DNA from 3 places in the Mesorhizobium sp. M0243 genome. Region 2 is predicted to be linked to each of the others. Evidence: riboswitches for the same ligand, from Rfam matches in the RefSeq annotation. Region 2 holds a riboswitch; each other region holds the start of a gene.
What was found. Region 2 has a riboswitch for thiamine pyrophosphate ahead of NKJ11_RS10160 (YkoF family thiamine/hydroxymethylpyrimidine-binding protein). Riboswitches for the same ligand answer to the same signal wherever they lie in the genome.
Positions count from the first base shown of each region.

Region 1: another riboswitch for thiamine pyrophosphate. It lies ahead of thiB (thiamine ABC transporter substrate binding subunit); the one in region 2 lies ahead of NKJ11_RS10160 (YkoF family thiamine/hydroxymethylpyrimidine-binding protein).
Region 3: another riboswitch for thiamine pyrophosphate. It lies ahead of thiC (phosphomethylpyrimidine synthase ThiC); the one in region 2 lies ahead of NKJ11_RS10160 (YkoF family thiamine/hydroxymethylpyrimidine-binding protein).

Region 1 is NZ_JAMYSF010000036.1:10,654-16,014, forward strand. Features, by position in the region: gene NKJ11_RS30155 (ABC-F family ATP-binding cassette domain-containing protein) at 1-1,781, opposite strand, end outside; gene NKJ11_RS30160 (thiamine diphosphokinase) at 1,783-2,442, opposite strand; TPP riboswitch at 2,530-2,644, shown strand; gene thiB (thiamine ABC transporter substrate binding subunit) at 2,688-3,686, shown strand; gene thiP (thiamine/thiamine pyrophosphate ABC transporter permease) at 3,930-5,361, shown strand, end outside.
Region 2 is NZ_JAMYSF010000006.1:121,708-127,068, forward strand. Features, by position in the region: gene NKJ11_RS10145 (ABC transporter substrate-binding protein) at 1-130, opposite strand, end outside; gene NKJ11_RS10150 (ABC transporter ATP-binding protein) at 123-890, opposite strand; gene NKJ11_RS10155 (ABC transporter permease) at 887-1,639, opposite strand; gene NKJ11_RS10160 (YkoF family thiamine/hydroxymethylpyrimidine-binding protein) at 1,743-2,351, opposite strand; TPP riboswitch at 2,342-2,455, opposite strand; gene NKJ11_RS10165 (RodZ family helix-turn-helix domain-containing protein) at 2,651-2,971, shown strand; gene NKJ11_RS10170 (formyltransferase family protein) at 3,016-4,047, opposite strand; gene NKJ11_RS10175 (hypothetical protein) at 4,178-4,411, opposite strand; gene msrA (peptide-methionine (S)-S-oxide reductase MsrA) at 4,437-4,955, opposite strand; gene NKJ11_RS10185 (glycosyltransferase family 39 protein) at 5,088-5,361, opposite strand, start outside.
Region 3 is NZ_JAMYSF010000014.1:38,368-43,728, forward strand. Features, by position in the region: gene hemA (5-aminolevulinate synthase) at 1-564, shown strand, start outside; gene NKJ11_RS19030 (ATP-grasp domain-containing protein) at 1,135-2,439, shown strand; TPP riboswitch at 2,663-2,779, shown strand; gene thiC (phosphomethylpyrimidine synthase ThiC) at 2,883-4,718, shown strand; gene thiO (glycine oxidase ThiO) at 4,715-5,361, shown strand, end outside.

The DNA of each region.
Region 1 (5,361 bases), on a different contig from region 2:
CACTCTTCCTCCAGCGCCGCCAGCGTGGCGCGCTCCTTGTCGAGGGCGGCGATGGTTTTCTGGAAGGAGGCCGGGTCGCGCTCGTAATAGGCCGGATCGGCGATGTTGTTCTCCAGCCTTGAGATCGAAGCCGTCACAGCCTCGATTTTCTTGGGCAGCGATTCCAGCGCGAATTTCTGTTTGAACGACAGTTTCTTCGCCGGCCCCTTTGGCGCGGCCGCTTCACTTCTGGTCGTCACTGGCGCTTCGCCGTTTTCGGCCTTCGCACGCGCCTTGCGGTCGTCCAGCCTGGTGCCGCCGCGCTGCGCCAGCATGTCGGAGTAGCCGCCGGCATATTCGATCCAGCGGCCTTCACCATCCGGCGCGATCAGGCTGGTCACGGTGCGGTCGAGGAAATCGCGATCGTGGCTGACCAGGATGACGGTGCCGGCAAAGCCGGCGACCAGTTCCTGCAGCAGTTCCAGCGTCTCCATATCGAGATCGTTGGTCGGCTCGTCGAGCACCAGAAGGTTTGCCGGCCGCGCCAGCACCCGCGCCAGCAAGAGCCGTGCCCGTTCTCCGCCGGACAACTCGCGCACCGGCGTGCGTGCCTGCTCCGGCTTGAACAGGAAATCCTTCATGTAGGAGACGACGTGGCGCTGCTCGCCATTGATGACGAGGTTCTCGCCGCGCCCGTCGGTGAGATATTGCGCCAGCGTCTCCTGCGGGTCGACCGCCTCGCGCTTCTGGTCGAGCGTGGCGATCTCCAGATTGGTGCCGAGCCGCACCGAACCGGCGTCCGGCTTCATCTCGCCGGTCAGCATCTTCAAGAGCGTCGTCTTGCCGGCGCCGTTCGGCCCGACCAGGCCGACGCGATCGCCGCGCTGGATGCGGGTCGAAAACCCCTTGACCACGGTGAGATCGCCAAAGCTCTTCTCGATGTTCTTCGCCTCGATCACCAGCTTGCCGGACTCGGCGGCGTCGCTCGCCACCATGGTCGCCGACCCTTCGGCACCGCGATGGCCGCGAAAACGCTGGCGCATGGTCTGCAACTCGCCGAGCCGGCGCATGTTTCGCTTGCGCCGCGCCGTCACGCCGTAGCGCAGCCAATGCTCTTCGCGAACGATCTGGCGGCCGAGTTTATGCTGCTCGCGCTCTTCTTCCTCCAGGACCAGGTCGCGCCATTCCTCGAAATGGCCAAAGCCCTGGTCCAGCCTGCGGGTCTGGCCGCGATCGAGCCAGATGGTGGCGCGCGACACACGTTCGAGAAAGCGGCGGTCGTGCGAGATGACGATCAGTGCCGAGGAGGTGCGGATGAGTTCTTCTTCCAGCCATTCGATGACCGAGAGGTCGAGATGGTTGGTCGGCTCATCGAGCAGCAGGATGTCTGGCTCCGGCGCCATCACGCGGGCAAGGGCAGCACGCCTCGCCTCGCCGCCCGACAGATCATTCGGACGTTCCTCACCCGACAGTCCGAGATGCTCCATCAGATAGCTGGCTCGGTAGGGATCGTCGGCGGGGCCAAGCCCGGCCTCGACATAGGCGCGGACGGTGGCAAAGCCCTCCATGTCCGGCATCTGCGGCAAATAGCGGATAGTTGCCGAAGGCTGGCGGAACACCTCGCCGTCCTGCGGCTCGATCAGGCCAGCGGCGATCTTCAGCAGGGTCGACTTGCCCGACCCGTTGCGGCCGACCAGTGCAATCTTGTCGCCGGCCGAAGCCGTCAAGGCGGCGCCGTCGAGCAGCGGCGTGCCGCCGAAGGTCAGTTTTATCCCGTCGAGGTTGAGAAGAGGCGGGGCCATGTCAGCTTTCAGGTAAGGGATAGGGATGAGCGAGCAGCATCGCGCGGCCATGGCCGAGCGCGATTTCGAGGCGGCCCCCGGTCTTGTCGGACTTGACCTCGTTGGAGATGGTCAGCGACGAACCGAACGCCACCTTGACGTGGTTCAGCGGCCATTTGGCGCCGGTGACGGTCAGGCCGGCGAGCTCGGAAAAGCCGAGCACCGAAAACAGCGTGCCATCGGCATAGTCGAAGCCGGCCGTTCCGCGCAGCAGCGGGATGCCTTCCTGGGCGCCGCTGGTCAGGAGCACATCAGTCCCGGCCTCGGCCAGCCGCAGGGCAAGCGCCAGATGCAGGAAAGCGTGGTCGGCGCGCTTGCCGCCGAAAGCACCTGCGAGCACCAGGCGGGTCGCGCCGCGCTCGAGTGCGGCGGCAATGGCCAGTTCGCCATCGGTCTGGTCCTTTTCCGCCGGGAAGGTCCGGCGCGGCACGGAAGCGAGATCGTCAGGCAGCTCGGCTGGCACGGAATCGAAATCGCCCACCCACAGTTCGGGCACGAGACCCAGCAGCCGCGCATGCCCGATGCCGGCGTCGGCGGCGATGACGCGGGAGCCTTCGGCCTGGCGGTCGAGCCGTGGCGTGCGGATGAGATCGCCGCCAAGCAGGATGGTGAATGTGCTCATATCGTGTGGCCCTTACCAGCCCGGCACGGGAAACGGAAGGCGGCAAACTCCCACTTGCATGGGGGATCGGCCCGGCCTATGTGTCGAAACGCTCTAACGGGGTGCCGGACGCGATCTTCGCGGACCGGCTGAGAGGCAGTCTCGCCAACCCGCTGAACCTGATCCGGTTTGTACCGGCGGAGGGATTAGACGTTTCGGACAGTCCGACGCCTCAATTCCTTTCAATTCGAACGAAGGAGGCGCCGATGCGCACGTTTTTATACGCTCTTGTTTCAGCAACGGTCGTGGCCTTGTCCGGACCGGCCTTGGCCAAGGACAAGCTCACCGTCTACACCTATGATAGCTTCACCGCCGACTGGGGTCCGGGTCCCGTGGTGAAGAAGGAGTTCGAGGCCGAATGCGGCTGCGATGTCGAGTTCGTCTCGGTCGCCGACGGCGTCGCGCTGCTCAACCGCGTCAGATTGGAAGGCGCATCGACCAAGGCCGATATCGTGCTTGGCCTCGACACCAATCTCACCGCCGATGCCAAGGCGTCAGGCTTGTTCGCGCCGCATGGCGGCGTAACTGATGTCAACGTGCCGGGTGGCTGGAGCGACGATACTTTTGTCCCCTTTGACTACGGATATTTCGCCGTCGTCTACGACACCGAGAAGCTGAAGATCCCGCCGAAAAGCCTGAAAGAGCTGGTCGAGGGCAGTGCCGATGACAAGATCGTCATCCAGGATCCGCGCACCTCCACGCCGGGCCTCGGTCTGCTTCTGTGGGTCAAGTCAGTCTATGGCGACAAGGCGCCCGAGGCCTGGGCCAAGCTCAAGGCGAAAGTGCTGACCGTGACGCCGGGCTGGAGCGAGGCCTATGGGCTGTTCACCAAGGGCGAGGCGCCGATGGTGCTGTCCTACACGACGTCGCCGGCCTACCACATGGTCGCCGAGAAGACAGAGCGCTATCAGGCAGCGTCGTTCGAGGAGGGCGAGTATTTGCAGATAGAAGTCGCGGGTATCACCACGGCGGGGGCCAAGAACCCGCTGGCGGCCAAGTTCATCGCCTTCATGACCGGGCCGAAATTCCAGGATGCCATCCCCGAGACCAACTGGATGTTCCCGGCCGGCAAGACCGACAAGCCGCTCAATCCGGCCTTCGACAAACTGGTCAAGCCGACCAAGACCTTGCTGTTCAGCCCGCAAGAGGTCGCTGCCAACCGCAAGGCTTGGGTCGATGAATGGCTGGCGGTGATGAGCAAGTAGGCTTGCGAGTTCTTTTGATGTTCGCGCCACTCCACCCCCCTCTGGCCTGCCGGCAATCTCCCCCTCAAGGGGGGAGATTGGCAGCGTCGTTGCTGGTTATAGTCCGGCAACGTTGGAGACTAGCGGAAGCATGGGTGACGGCCGATCTCCTCCCTGGAGGGGGAGATGTCCGGCAGGACAGAGGGGGGCGCCAAGGAACGCAATCCTTTGTATTTGCCGCGATGGAAAGAATGGTGGTCCAGCGTGCAACGCGCGTCTGACCCCCGCATCACCGCTGGCACCCTCGCGCTCGCTGCAATCGCGCTGCTGATCGGCGGCGCGTTTGCTGGCCTGCTTTTCGAGGGCGCCCATGATTTCTCGGGCGCCTGGGCAACCTTCGATCCCTATCTGCTTCGCGTCATTCGCTTCACGCTCTGGCAAGCGGCGCTCTCGACGCTGCTTTCGGTCATCCCGGCGCTGTTCGTGGCGCGCGCTCTGTCGCGGCACCCACGTTTCTTCGCTCGCGCCTTCATCCTGCAGATCTTCGCCGTGCCGTTGGCGCTGCCGGCTATTGTCGCAGCACTCGGCATCCTGGCGCTTTATGGCCGTGCCGGCTATTTCGCCGGCGTGCTTGCCGTGATCGGCGGGGGAAGCTGGCCGGGCATCTATGGCCTGTCCGGCATCCTCGTCGCCCATGTCTTCTTCAACCTGCCGCTGGCGACGCGGCTGTTCCTCGAGGCGCTGCAGACCATACCGGCCGACCAATGGCGGTTGGCGAGCCAGCTCGGCATGGCGGCGCGGCCGGCGTTCCGGCTGATCGAATGGCCAACGCTGCGCGCCGCACTGCCCGGCGTCGCCGGGCTGGTGTTCATGCTCTGCATCACATCCTTCACCATCGTGCTGACGCTCGGCGGCGGGCCGGCCGCGACGACGCTTGAGGTCGGCATCTACCAGGCGCTGCGCTTCGATTTCGATCCCGCGCGGGCCGTTACACTGACGCTGTTGCAGATCGCCTTGACCTTTATCGTTGTGCTGGCCCTGACGCGCCTAGGCGCCAATGTGGTCGGCGACACCAATTTGCCGGTCGCGCAACGCCGCTATCTCTCGGTCAATCGGAGCGAGACCTGGTTGAACGCGCTAGTCATCATCCTGGCGCTGCTGTTCGTCGTTGGGCCGATGGCGGCAACCGTGGTGGCCGGGTTGGGTGCGGACCTCGGCCGTTTGGCCAGCGAGGCCACCGTCCGGCAGGCAACGCTGACCAGCGCAGCGCTCGCCTTCCTGTCGGCGCTGCTTTCGGTGATGCTGTCGCTGGTGCTGACCATGGCGCGGCGGGCACTGGCGCTGAACCGCCGTGCCGGCGCAAAGACACTGCTCGAACGCGCCACCGATACAGGCGCCGGTTTTGTCCTTGTCGTGCCGCCGATCGTCGTCGGCGCTGGCTGGTTCCTGTTGCTGCGCCATGTCGGCGATGCCTTCGCCATCGCCCCGGTCATGGTCGTCACCGTCAATGCGGTGATGGCGATGCCGTTCGCCCTACGCGCCGTGCGTCCCGCCTATGATGCGGCGAGCGAGCGTCACGAACGGCTCTGCGCACAGCTCGGCATTGCGGGCTGGAACCGGCTGATGCTGGTCGACTGGCCGTCGCTGCGGCGACCGCTCGCCACGGCCTTCGCTTTCGCCATGGCGCTGTCGCTCG
Region 2 (5,361 bases):
TGACCGTCCAGTCGAGGGCAACGGTGACCTTTTGTGCCGATTGTGCTTGGGCTCGCCCCGATCCGGCAATGAGCGGAAGGCCTGTGGCAAGGGTCAGCAACAAGGCCTGCCGGCGCGTCAAGTCAGTCATGATCGTGTCCTTTGGATGGGGTGGCGTTGACGATGATGTCGAGAATCTCGGCCTCGAGCGTACTTGCCTGGCGCGCGGCATCGCCGCCAAGGCTGCGCGGGCGCGGCAGCGGCACCTTAATTTCACGCACGATGCGGGCCGGGCGCGCCGACAGCACATAGATGCGGTCGGACAGGAACACGGCTTCGCGCACGTCATGGGTGATCAGGAGCGCCGTCCAGCGATGATGCCGCCACATCTGTTCCAGCCAGCGCTGCATGGCCGTGCGGGTCAGCGCGTCGAGCGCGCCGAACGGCTCGTCGAGCAAAAGCATGTCGCGTTGCTGCACCACCGTGCGCAGCAAGGCCGCGCGCTGGCGCATACCGCCGGACAGTTGCGCTGGAAAATGCCGCTCGAAGCCGGCAAGCCCGAATTCGGCAAACAACGGCGCAACGCGCACCCGCGCCGCCTGTCTCCTCATGCCTTGGACTTCGAGCCCGAGCGTCGCGTTGTCGAGGATGCGCCGCCACGGCATCAGCGCGTCACGCTGCGGCATGAAGGCGAAATGCCTGCCGTGGTCGTCGAGCGGCGCGCCGTCGAACAACATCTCGCCCTCGCCATGCTCGGCGCCGGTCAGAAGCTGAAAGAGCGTCGATTTGCCGGCGCCCGAGGGTCCAAGGATCGAGACGAATTCACCAGCGCCGACGCTAAGCGAAATATCGGCCAGCACGTCGAGCCCACCGAACGCCTTGCGCACATACCGCAGTTCCAGCCGGCTCATCGCCAGGCTCCCTTCCCGGCGGTTTCCTTGCCGGCCCGCTCCCAGGGCATCGCAAGGCGCTGCAGCAGTACAGTCAACCCGAACAGGACAAGGGTCAGGGCAGCGCTCACTCCGACGGCGGCAAGAACCAGGTCAGGGCGGAAATTGTTCTTGGCGTTGAGCATATAGATGCCCAGCCCCTTCGCGGCACCGGCATATTCGGCGAAGATCGCGCCGACCACGGCATAGGTGATGGAGATCCTCAACCCAGCAAAGAAATAGGGCAGCGCCGAAGGCAGCCGCGCCAGCACGAAGATGCGCCAGCGCCCTGCCCCCATGGCGCGGAGCATTTGCCCGATCTCGGCCTCGGTCGACTCATAACCCTCGACCAATGCAACCAGCATCGGAAAGAAGGTAACCAGCGCCACCAGCATGATCTTGGGCGCCAGCCCGAAGCCGAACCACAGCACCACCAGCGGCGCGATCGCCACCAGCGGCAAGGTCTGGCTGACGATTAAGACGGGAAACAGCGCACGCCGCAGCGGCTGGAAGAAGTCGACCAGCATCGACAGCACGAAGGCGGCGCTGAGCGAACAGGCAAAGCCGAGCAGCGTGGCGCCGATGGTCGGAATGGCGTTGTCGGCCAGCGCCTGGCGATTGAGCAGCGCTTGCTCGAAAACGCGCGACGGCGCCGGCAGTATCGTCGGCCTGATGCCGGAATAGGTGGCATAAAGCTCCCACGCCACTAGGAGCAAACCGACCGAGATCATGGCCGGCATTGCCTTGACAAGAAGACCCGCGATCGGGCGCGAAGCGACTGATGATGTGGCCACGGGAGACAACCTTTGACGGCAGCGCGAAAGCGCGGCTGGCTCAGACAGCCGACGGGCTGTTGGCCGAGACCGTGACGTCGAGGGTTACGTGGCCGGCGCCTGGTCCGAAGCGGCAGAAGGCCTCGTCCAGCGCCGAAAAGATCGCACCGGCATCACCGCGCAGTTTCGTGCAGAAATGCTTGGAACGCTCATAGACGCCGGACTGCTTGAGAAAATCGATGCAGCCGTAGATCTCGTCCATGTGGTCGTCGGTGCCCATCACATAGAGCGAGAACTGCGCCGCCGCCGGCTGGCCGGTGGCAGCAGCATTGCGCACCGCCGCGATGGCCGCATCCTTGCGCGGGCCGAGTGGCCCGACAGGCCCGCCAAGTGCATCGGAGCGGCAGATCGGATCATCCGGCTCGCCAGGGCACCCGCGCGAGATGGTGGCCGACAACACGCAATGTTTGCCGCTACGTGCCGCCGCCACGAAGAGGTCGCGCATGGCGGGAAACAGCACTTCGGGCGGCCCGACCAGCAAGGTCGAGATGTCGTCGGTCTCGATCCTGAGCTTGTCGCGCCAGGGATCGAGCGCACCGAGCGCGCCAAGAATGACACCGACGAATTCGTCGGTCATGGGGTATAGGGAAATCTGTGCGCCTGAAAACATCGCCCGCCTCGCTCCGCTGGTATTACCCAGATCAGCTTCTAGGGTCTGTGGGCTTGCCGCCCCCGTCTCAGCCCCGACCGTACGGAGCACCCCTGTGGATGTGCGCCTTAAAGCATCATTCGAGTTCAAGGGAAAGCCGTTTTTTCAGAGCACTGCGCCAAAAGCATTGCGCCAGTCACGGTGTACCTGAGCGGAATTTTGTCGGGAACCTTCGCCGCCGCGACCGGTTGTCCCCACAGTCGCAACGCGATCACTTTCGTAGAAAATAAGCGACGACTTCACAGAAATGGAGACAAACCATGTTCATGAAAATCCTCGCAGCTTCGGTTCTCACCATTGGTCTGGCCACGTCAGCCATGGCGCAAAGCGCCGGCAGCAACAACGCAAATGGAAGCGGCAGCGGCAAGTCGGTGACGGTTGAGCCGAACACGCCGGCTTCCCCGAATACGATCGAGCCGGACACTGTCGACCCGGGCACGACCAACAGCACGACTGGCACGGTAGGGGACATGAATTCGAACGCGGATCAGAATTGCCCGACCAACCCGCAAGGCGCGCAGCCGGACGCCGATGGTAACGCGACGGCGCCAACGGTAAACGATAATCATTGTGGCAAGTAACCACGTCGCAAACGGATGAAGCCGCTGGGCATCGCCCAGCGACTTCATCCGTTTTTCTGGTCCGCAGCACTCGCTTTGCCGAACAGCCGGATTTCTGGAGCGGGCCTCCCGGCGGGCGGGCGCGAAAATAGGTGTTTCGAATTGAGCAGCCGTTTGAGCACTCTACCGTAGGTAAAATACAGGACCCGACCGTTGGCGAGATCGAATTCCACTGTTCCCCACCGCCTGACCGGAGCCTTTCCTGTGCAGGGCCCCAGCCTTCTGATCTGGAATCCCAGCCTGACTTTGCGCGTTCCGATTTCAAGATAGATGCCTGGCAGAAGGCCAAGCACATGCCATAGCCGTACAACATGCTCGACCGACATGGCCGGCGAGATTATCAGGTGGCTGGGCTGAAGCCGCGCCCAGACGAAATCGCCTTTCGGCTGCGGCATTCCTGACAACAGCCCCCGGCAGTAGGTCGGCACCGCCTCGCTCACCAGAATCCGCATAGCGGTTGCCGTGCTGTCGACCAGGGCTTCTCTCGATGTCCAGTCAGCTTCGGAAAACGGCACCTGCCCGAGAATGTCACCCTCGTCAAAACCGGCGGACATCTTGTGGAGCGTGACGCCGCCATGAGCCGCATGCCGGCCGTCCACGGCCAAGCGCTGGATCGGGTGGGGCCCTCGATAGTCGGGGAGCAGCGCCGGGTGGAGGTTGACCCCGCCTTTGGAAAAATGGCCAAGAACCTCTTGAGGGATCAAGACAGGCAAAGTGTAGCAGACCAGCACATCGGCGCGGACGTCAGACAATTGCCGACCAAGCGCATTCCAATCGTAAGGGCGGCCAAATTCGATCAACTTGACAGGCGTGTTACCGATAAACCGCCTGAGCAGCAGCTTGCGTTGAAGCCTTCGCCGGAAATTGCCAATGCTGAAACCGGTGGGACGACGCCGGAACCCGGGCACGATGATCGCGCCAATTGCATTTCCAGCCTCTAGCCAGCCGGCGAGCAGAGGCCCCGTATAGTTAGAGATATCGAGGACAAAAACGGCTGTGATCGGCTCCGAGTGATCGGTCGATTCGATCGGCCTCATCTTCGGCGGCTCAAACGGGCCGACAGGTCAGGGCGAGCTTGTCAGGTCGGCTGAGTGGAAGGCGATGCCAAGGCAGTGACAACCGAAAGACGCTCGCGTTTTACAAACACTGGCTTTTCGTAAACTTTTTTCACGGCCCGTCTCCCGAAATCAACTCTTCCTGCGCAGTTGGACCGCGATACGGCAGGCTGTCAACCGCCTGACCGTGTTTGCCTACCGCATCCGCATTCGCCGTTGACGAAGGTGTTCGAAGGGCGCTTTCGCACATTGGTGAAAGCTCGATGGCTTCACCGACGCGACAAGCCGCGCTGACCGAAAGGGGTTTGGATGCGATGATCTGCTCGACGACACCGTCGAGCAGCAATGCAGGGCAAATCGCAGTTGCAAATCTACGAAACCGCCGTCTCGCGAACCGGCAGCTTCCAGCCTGGCCTGACGAAGTGGCAGGTGTATCCGTCGGGATATTTCCCCAGATAGTCCTGATGCTCGGGCTCGGCTTCCCAGAATGGACCAACGGGTGCGACTTCGGTGACGACCTTGCCCGGCCACAGGCCCGAGGCATCGACATCGGCGATGGTGTCCTCGGCGACGCGCTTCTGTTCGTCGCTGGTGTAATAGATCGCCGAGCGATAACTCGTCCCGACATCGTTGCCCTGGCGGTTGCGCGTCGTCGGATCGTGGATCTGGAAAAAGCGTTCCAGCAGCGTGCGATAGCTTATGATGGCCGGATCGAAATTGATCTCGATCGCTTCGGCGTGGCTGCCATGGTTGCGATAGGTGGCGTTGGGCACGTCGCCGCCGCTGTAGCCGACGCGGGTGGAGATGACGCCTGGATAGCGCCGTATCAAATCCTGCATGCCCCAGAAACAGCCGCCGGCAAGGACTGCACGTTCGGTCGAAGTCGCCATGTCACGTCTCCTCAAAAGCAATTCCAGGAAAAGTGTGTAGCGGTTTTCCGTCCGGAATTGCGTAAAAGCAAGTGGTCTCGCCATAAATGGGCATTGTCACCTGCTTCGTCCAGCGGACGCGGTGGATCTACTTCAGTTGCTCGTTTGGGCGAGCCTGTCGATCAAACCCGGTAGCTTCATGCCAGGCGGAATGGCGGCAAAGCTGATCGCCACCGGTGGTGCCCTGAGCGACCAGTCGAAAAGAACGGTCTTGACGGGGATGTTGCCCAGCCACGCCAGCAGCCGAGGTGGCACGCCGCTCCCGGGCCAGACCAGGAGCATGCCGTGATCGCGCAGCCGCTGGCTGGTGATCCAGGGGGCGAGCCGCATGTCGAGGTCGGTGAAGATCGACGGCTTGTCATAGGCG
Region 3 (5,361 bases), on a different contig from region 2:
GCATCGGGAATGTACGGTCCGAAAGGCGCCGGCATTGCCGCGGAACTTGGCATCATGGATCGTCCAACCATCATCGAAGGGACGCTAGGTAAGGCGTTCGGCTCGATGGGGGGTTATGTGACCGGACCTGCCTCCATTGTTGACAGCATACGAAGCTTCTCGATCGGTTTCATTTTCACCACGGCGCTTGCGCCAGCGCTGGCGGCTGGTGCGCTGGCAGCGCTGCGCCATCTTCGCGATTCAGATTCAGAACGAATTGATCTGCACCGGAAAACGAAACTTTTAATCGGATTGCTGAAAGAGGCGGGCATCCCCGTCATGCCGACCCGAAGCCACATCATTCCTGTGCTTATTGGTGATCCATTCCGTTGCAAGGAAGCGTCCCGCCAGCTTCTGGATCAGCATGGAATGTACGTTCAGCCAATTCTGGCGCCGAGTGTTCCGGTGGGAACCGAGCGGTTCAGGGTGACGGTTACGCCTGCCCATAGTACGACAGATATTCGGACGTTCGTCGATGCGCTCAGGCAGGTTCTGCTGCGGGACAATCTTGGCAAGGCTGCCTAATGTAAATGCTGGGAACGACAGGGCGCACAGCCTCAGACCTGATTATATCAGCCGGGCTCGCCGAGGTGGAAGCGGCGGTCCGCGATCCGGTTCTGACGCCCGATCGCATCTTCGAATGTCATCGGAAAGCAGTTCCGTAACCCGCAATGACAGCTTTCGCGATCTTAAATGATGTGACTCCATGATTGAATGGGGCCGTTTGACGACTCGCTGCTTACACATCGGGCCGGTTCCAGATTCAGGGCTCACCATGAGCCAGTATGACCAGAGCGCATGTTCTTGTGCTGCGAGTTTGATGTGGCTTGGCGTGCCCTACCCGAGGGGTAGGTCACGCCCAGGCCCACGGGATCACACACAAACCCCAGCTAACCTGGTTTGAACGGAGCAAGCCTCCGACGCCGCCCTAATCAACAACGCTGCAACAGATCCTTCAAATCAATTTACAAGATTTTTACAAGCGTCAGTCGTTGACAATGGTACGGCACCGCGAGTCTGAGGTCCGGCACGGCCATAAAAGTGACGCCGGTACCCTCGGACCGCCGCCAGCACGCAGCATCGGGATTAACAGCAATGGTAAGAAGAAGAGCGCTCATATTGGTCGAAGGCCATAGGGGTACTGGTCAGCTATACGTCCAAGCGGCTCAGTGTCTTGGTCTTCATCCAATTACTCTGACGGCTGATCCACCTCGGTACGACTATCTTTCGGCGGAAAACGTTGAGGCAATCCGTGTCGACACTGGCAATCTCGAAGCGTTGGTCCGCGAATGTTCGCGGCTGCGTGCTACCCACGACATTGCTGGCATTACTGGCTTTGCCGGGGACCATGAATCGATCTATGCGACAGTTGGCAAGCTTTGCCGGCATTTCGATCTACCGGGACCGAACCCTGAATCGATTGAACGAAGCTGCGACAAATTCAAGCAACGCCAACTCCTCGCGCAGGCCGGCGTTCCAATACCGGCCTATCGGTTGGCGACGAATGCGGCGGAGGTAGAAAGCTCGGCTGCAGAGATCGGCCTGCCCGTGATTCTTAAGCCGGCAGTAGGCAGCGGCAGCATCGGTGTCCGATTGTGCCGCAGCCTCGAAGACGTAGCCGAACATACGACTTATCTATTGGGCGGAAAGCACATATGGCGGTCTACACCGAAAATACTCGTCGAAGAATTCGCACAGGGCCCGTTCTATAGCATTAATGTTATGGGGAATGAGGTCGTTGCGATTTGCGCCAATGACTTTGGTCCCCTCCCCCATTTCGTCATACGTGAGGTGACGTATCCGGCCCTGCTAACCGATCAGGAGCGTGAGCGCATCGCCGATGTTTCGCTGAGCTGTTTGCGGGCTCTCGGCCTTGGCTGGGGGCCAACTAACGTTGAACTCCGGTGCACGAAACGCGGTCCAGTTGTCATTGAAGTCAATCCGCGTCTTAGTGGCGCGCCCGACCCTCAACTGGTCCAGCTAGCTTACGGTGTCGACCTCGTCGCCGAGCACATCAAGCTTGTCATTGGCGAGGAATGGGATCTGCGCAAAAAGCATTCGCATACTGCGGCCGCGCGATTCCTGCTTCCTGATCAAGATGGCACCCTGGACTGGATTGGTGGCGACACTCAGGCAGCTGCTTTATCAGGTGTGGCCGAGGTCAAATTGAATGTTGAACCCAAGACACCGATCGTCAGGAAGGGGGATTTCCGAGACTGGATTGGACATGTCATTGCCACTTCGCCCAGCCGTGCTGAAACCGAGGGCGCCCTTCAGCGAGCGGTCGACTTGATCGATTGGTCGATCACCCCTTTTCCGGCGACAATAAGAGGTGATCGAGAGCACGATGTTTGTGGGGCGTTCGGGCGGCCCACCAGTTCTGTTCCGATCAGGCATTGACGGCTTAAGATTCTTGAAACGCAGCAGTTCCGTCTACGTCAATGTCACATCAAGTTTGACGAGGCAAATGCAGCTTTGGCCACACCTGCCCTATCTGCCGCGGAACTTCTCCGCGACCCGTGGCGAGGCCGTCGGCCCAATTTGGGCCCAATTTGATTGCCGCCCACCGCCGCCGCAGGACGAACATGCGCTTGACAAGACAACGCCGGCCCGTTCAACTTGAGGCATTCACCAGGGGAGTCCCGGCAAGGGGCTGAGATACTGCTGGCTTTCGCGGCGCAGTGACCCGTTGAACCTGATCCAGTTCATACTGGCGTAGGGACGGTGCAAGCGCTTTGCGGGAGTTCACGCCCGAGGTCCTGTTTCGGCAGGTCGACAGAAGCGTCTTTTCATCCTTCCGGCACAGAACTGGGTCTCCAATGCATGAGCAAAGGAGCCTCAAGATGAATGCCCTCACCCCAGCCGTCTCAACGGGACCGCTGCCTGCTTCGCGTAAGATCCACAAGCCCGGTGCCATCCACCCGCAGATCCGGGTGCCGATGCGCGAAATCTCCGTCCATCCGACAGCCGGCGAACCGCCCGTCACCGTCTACGACCCGTCGGGCTCCTATACCGATCCGGCTGTCGAAACCAGCATCCAAAAAGGCCTGGCCCGGCTTCGCCACGAATGGATCTTGGCGCGCGGCGATGTCGAGGACTGTGACGGCCGCCACGTCCGGCCGGAGGACAACGGATTCGCGACGGGCGAACGCCTGACGCCAGAATTTCCCATCCGCCACCGACCGCTCAGAGCCAAAGCAGGCAAGGCGGTGACGCAGCTTGCCTATGCACGCGCCGGCATCATCACACCCGAAATGGAGTTCGTCGCCATCCGCGAGAACCTTGGTCGCGAGATCCTGCACGGCAAGCTTGAGCGCGACGGCGAGGCTTTCGGCGCGATGCTGCCCGATTTCGTCACGCCCGAATTCGTCCGCGACGAGGTGGCGCGCGGACGGGCGATCATTCCCGCCAACATCAACCATCCCGAAAGCGAGCCGATGATCATCGGCCGTAATTTCCTGGTGAAGATCAACGCCAATATCGGTAACTCCGCCGTCACATCGTCGATGGCTGAAGAGGTCGAAAAGATGGTGTGGGCGATCCGCTGGGGCGCCGATACGGTGATGGACCTGTCGACCGGCCGCAACATCCACAACATCCGCGACTGGATCGTGCGCAACGCGCCGGTACCGTTCGGCACGGTGCCGCTCTACCAGGCGCTCGAGAAGGTTGGCGGCATTGCCGAGGATCTGACCTGGGAGGTGTACCGCGACACGCTGATCGAACAGGCCGAGCAAGGCGTCGACTATTTCACCATCCACGCCGGCGTGCGGCTGCATTACATCCCGCTGACCGTTGACCGGGTCACGGGTATCGTCTCGCGCGGCGGCTCAATCATGGCAAAATGGTGCCTGCACCATCACCGGGAAAGCTTCCTCTACGAGCACTTCGCGGAGATCTGCGACATCGCCAGAGCCTATGACGTATCCTTCTCGCTCGGCGACGGCCTTCGTCCCGGCTCGATCGCCGATGCCAACGACGCGGCGCAATTTGCCGAGTTGGAAACGCTCGGCGAGCTGACGCAGATCGCCTGGGCGAAGGATTGCCAGGTAATGATCGAAGGCCCCGGCCACGTGCCGATGCACAAGATCAAGCAGAACATGGAAAAGCAGCTCGCCGTCTGCGGTGAGGCGCCGTTCTACACGCTTGGCCCGCTGACGACCGACATCGCGCCGGGCTATGACCACATCACCTCCGGCATCGGTGCCGCCATGATAGGCTGGTTCGGCACCGCAATGCTTTGCTACGTCACGCCGAAAGAGCATCTCGGCCTTCCCGACCGCAACGACGTCAAGATTGGCGTGATCACCTACAAGATCGCCGCCCATGCAGCCGATCTGGCGAAGGGCCATCCGGCGGCGAAAACCAGGGATGATGCCCTTTCGCGCGCGCGCTTCGAGTTCCGCTGGGAGGACCAGTTCAACCTGTCGCTCGATCCCGAAACGGCGCGGTCTTTCCACGACCAGACCTTGCCCAAGGAGGCGCACAAAGTGGCGCATTTCTGCTCGATGTGCGGACCGAAATTCTGCTCGATGCGAATTTCCCACGATATCCGTGCCGAAGCCCAGAAGGAGGGCATGGCGGCGATGGCGGCGAAATACCGCGAGGGCGGCGATCTCTACCTGCCGGCGGACGAGACCGGCGCGCCGCTCATAGCTCAGCCACGTGAGCCATCATGAAGGTCTTGGTCAAAGGGGCCGGCGTTGCCGGCCTCACCGTCGCCTTCGAGTTCGCCGCACGCGGCGCGGTGGTTACCGTTGCCGAGACAAGGACTGCCCTTAGCGGCAATGCGTCGTGGTTCGCCGGTGGCATGTTGGCACCGTGGTGCGAGCGTGAAAGCGCCGAGCAGCCGGTGCTGGATCTCGGACGCGACGCCGCCGACTGGTGGGACGCCGCAACGCCCGGCTTGGTAGCACGACGGGGAACGCTGGTCTTGGCCGCGCCGCGCGATGCGCGCGAGCTCGACCGGTTCGCCAGCCGCACGACGGGCTATCGGCGCGTCGAGGAAGATGAAATTGCCTTGCTGGAGCCCGACTTAGCCGGCCGCTTCCGCCGCGGATTGCTCTTCCCCGACGAGGCTCACCTCGACCCACGCCCGGCGATGGCGGCACTTCATGACAAGCTTGCGACCATGGGTGTCAAATTCCACTTCGGCTGCGACGCCCGGTCTGTTTCGGGTTTCGCCCGTCAGATAGACTGTATGGGAATGGCAGCGGCCGATGACAGGCTGCGCGGTGTTCGCGGCGAAATGCTGATTCTTCGCACGCCTGATGTCTCGCTGTCGCGGCCGGTCCGTTTGCTGCATCCGCGCTTTCCGCTTTA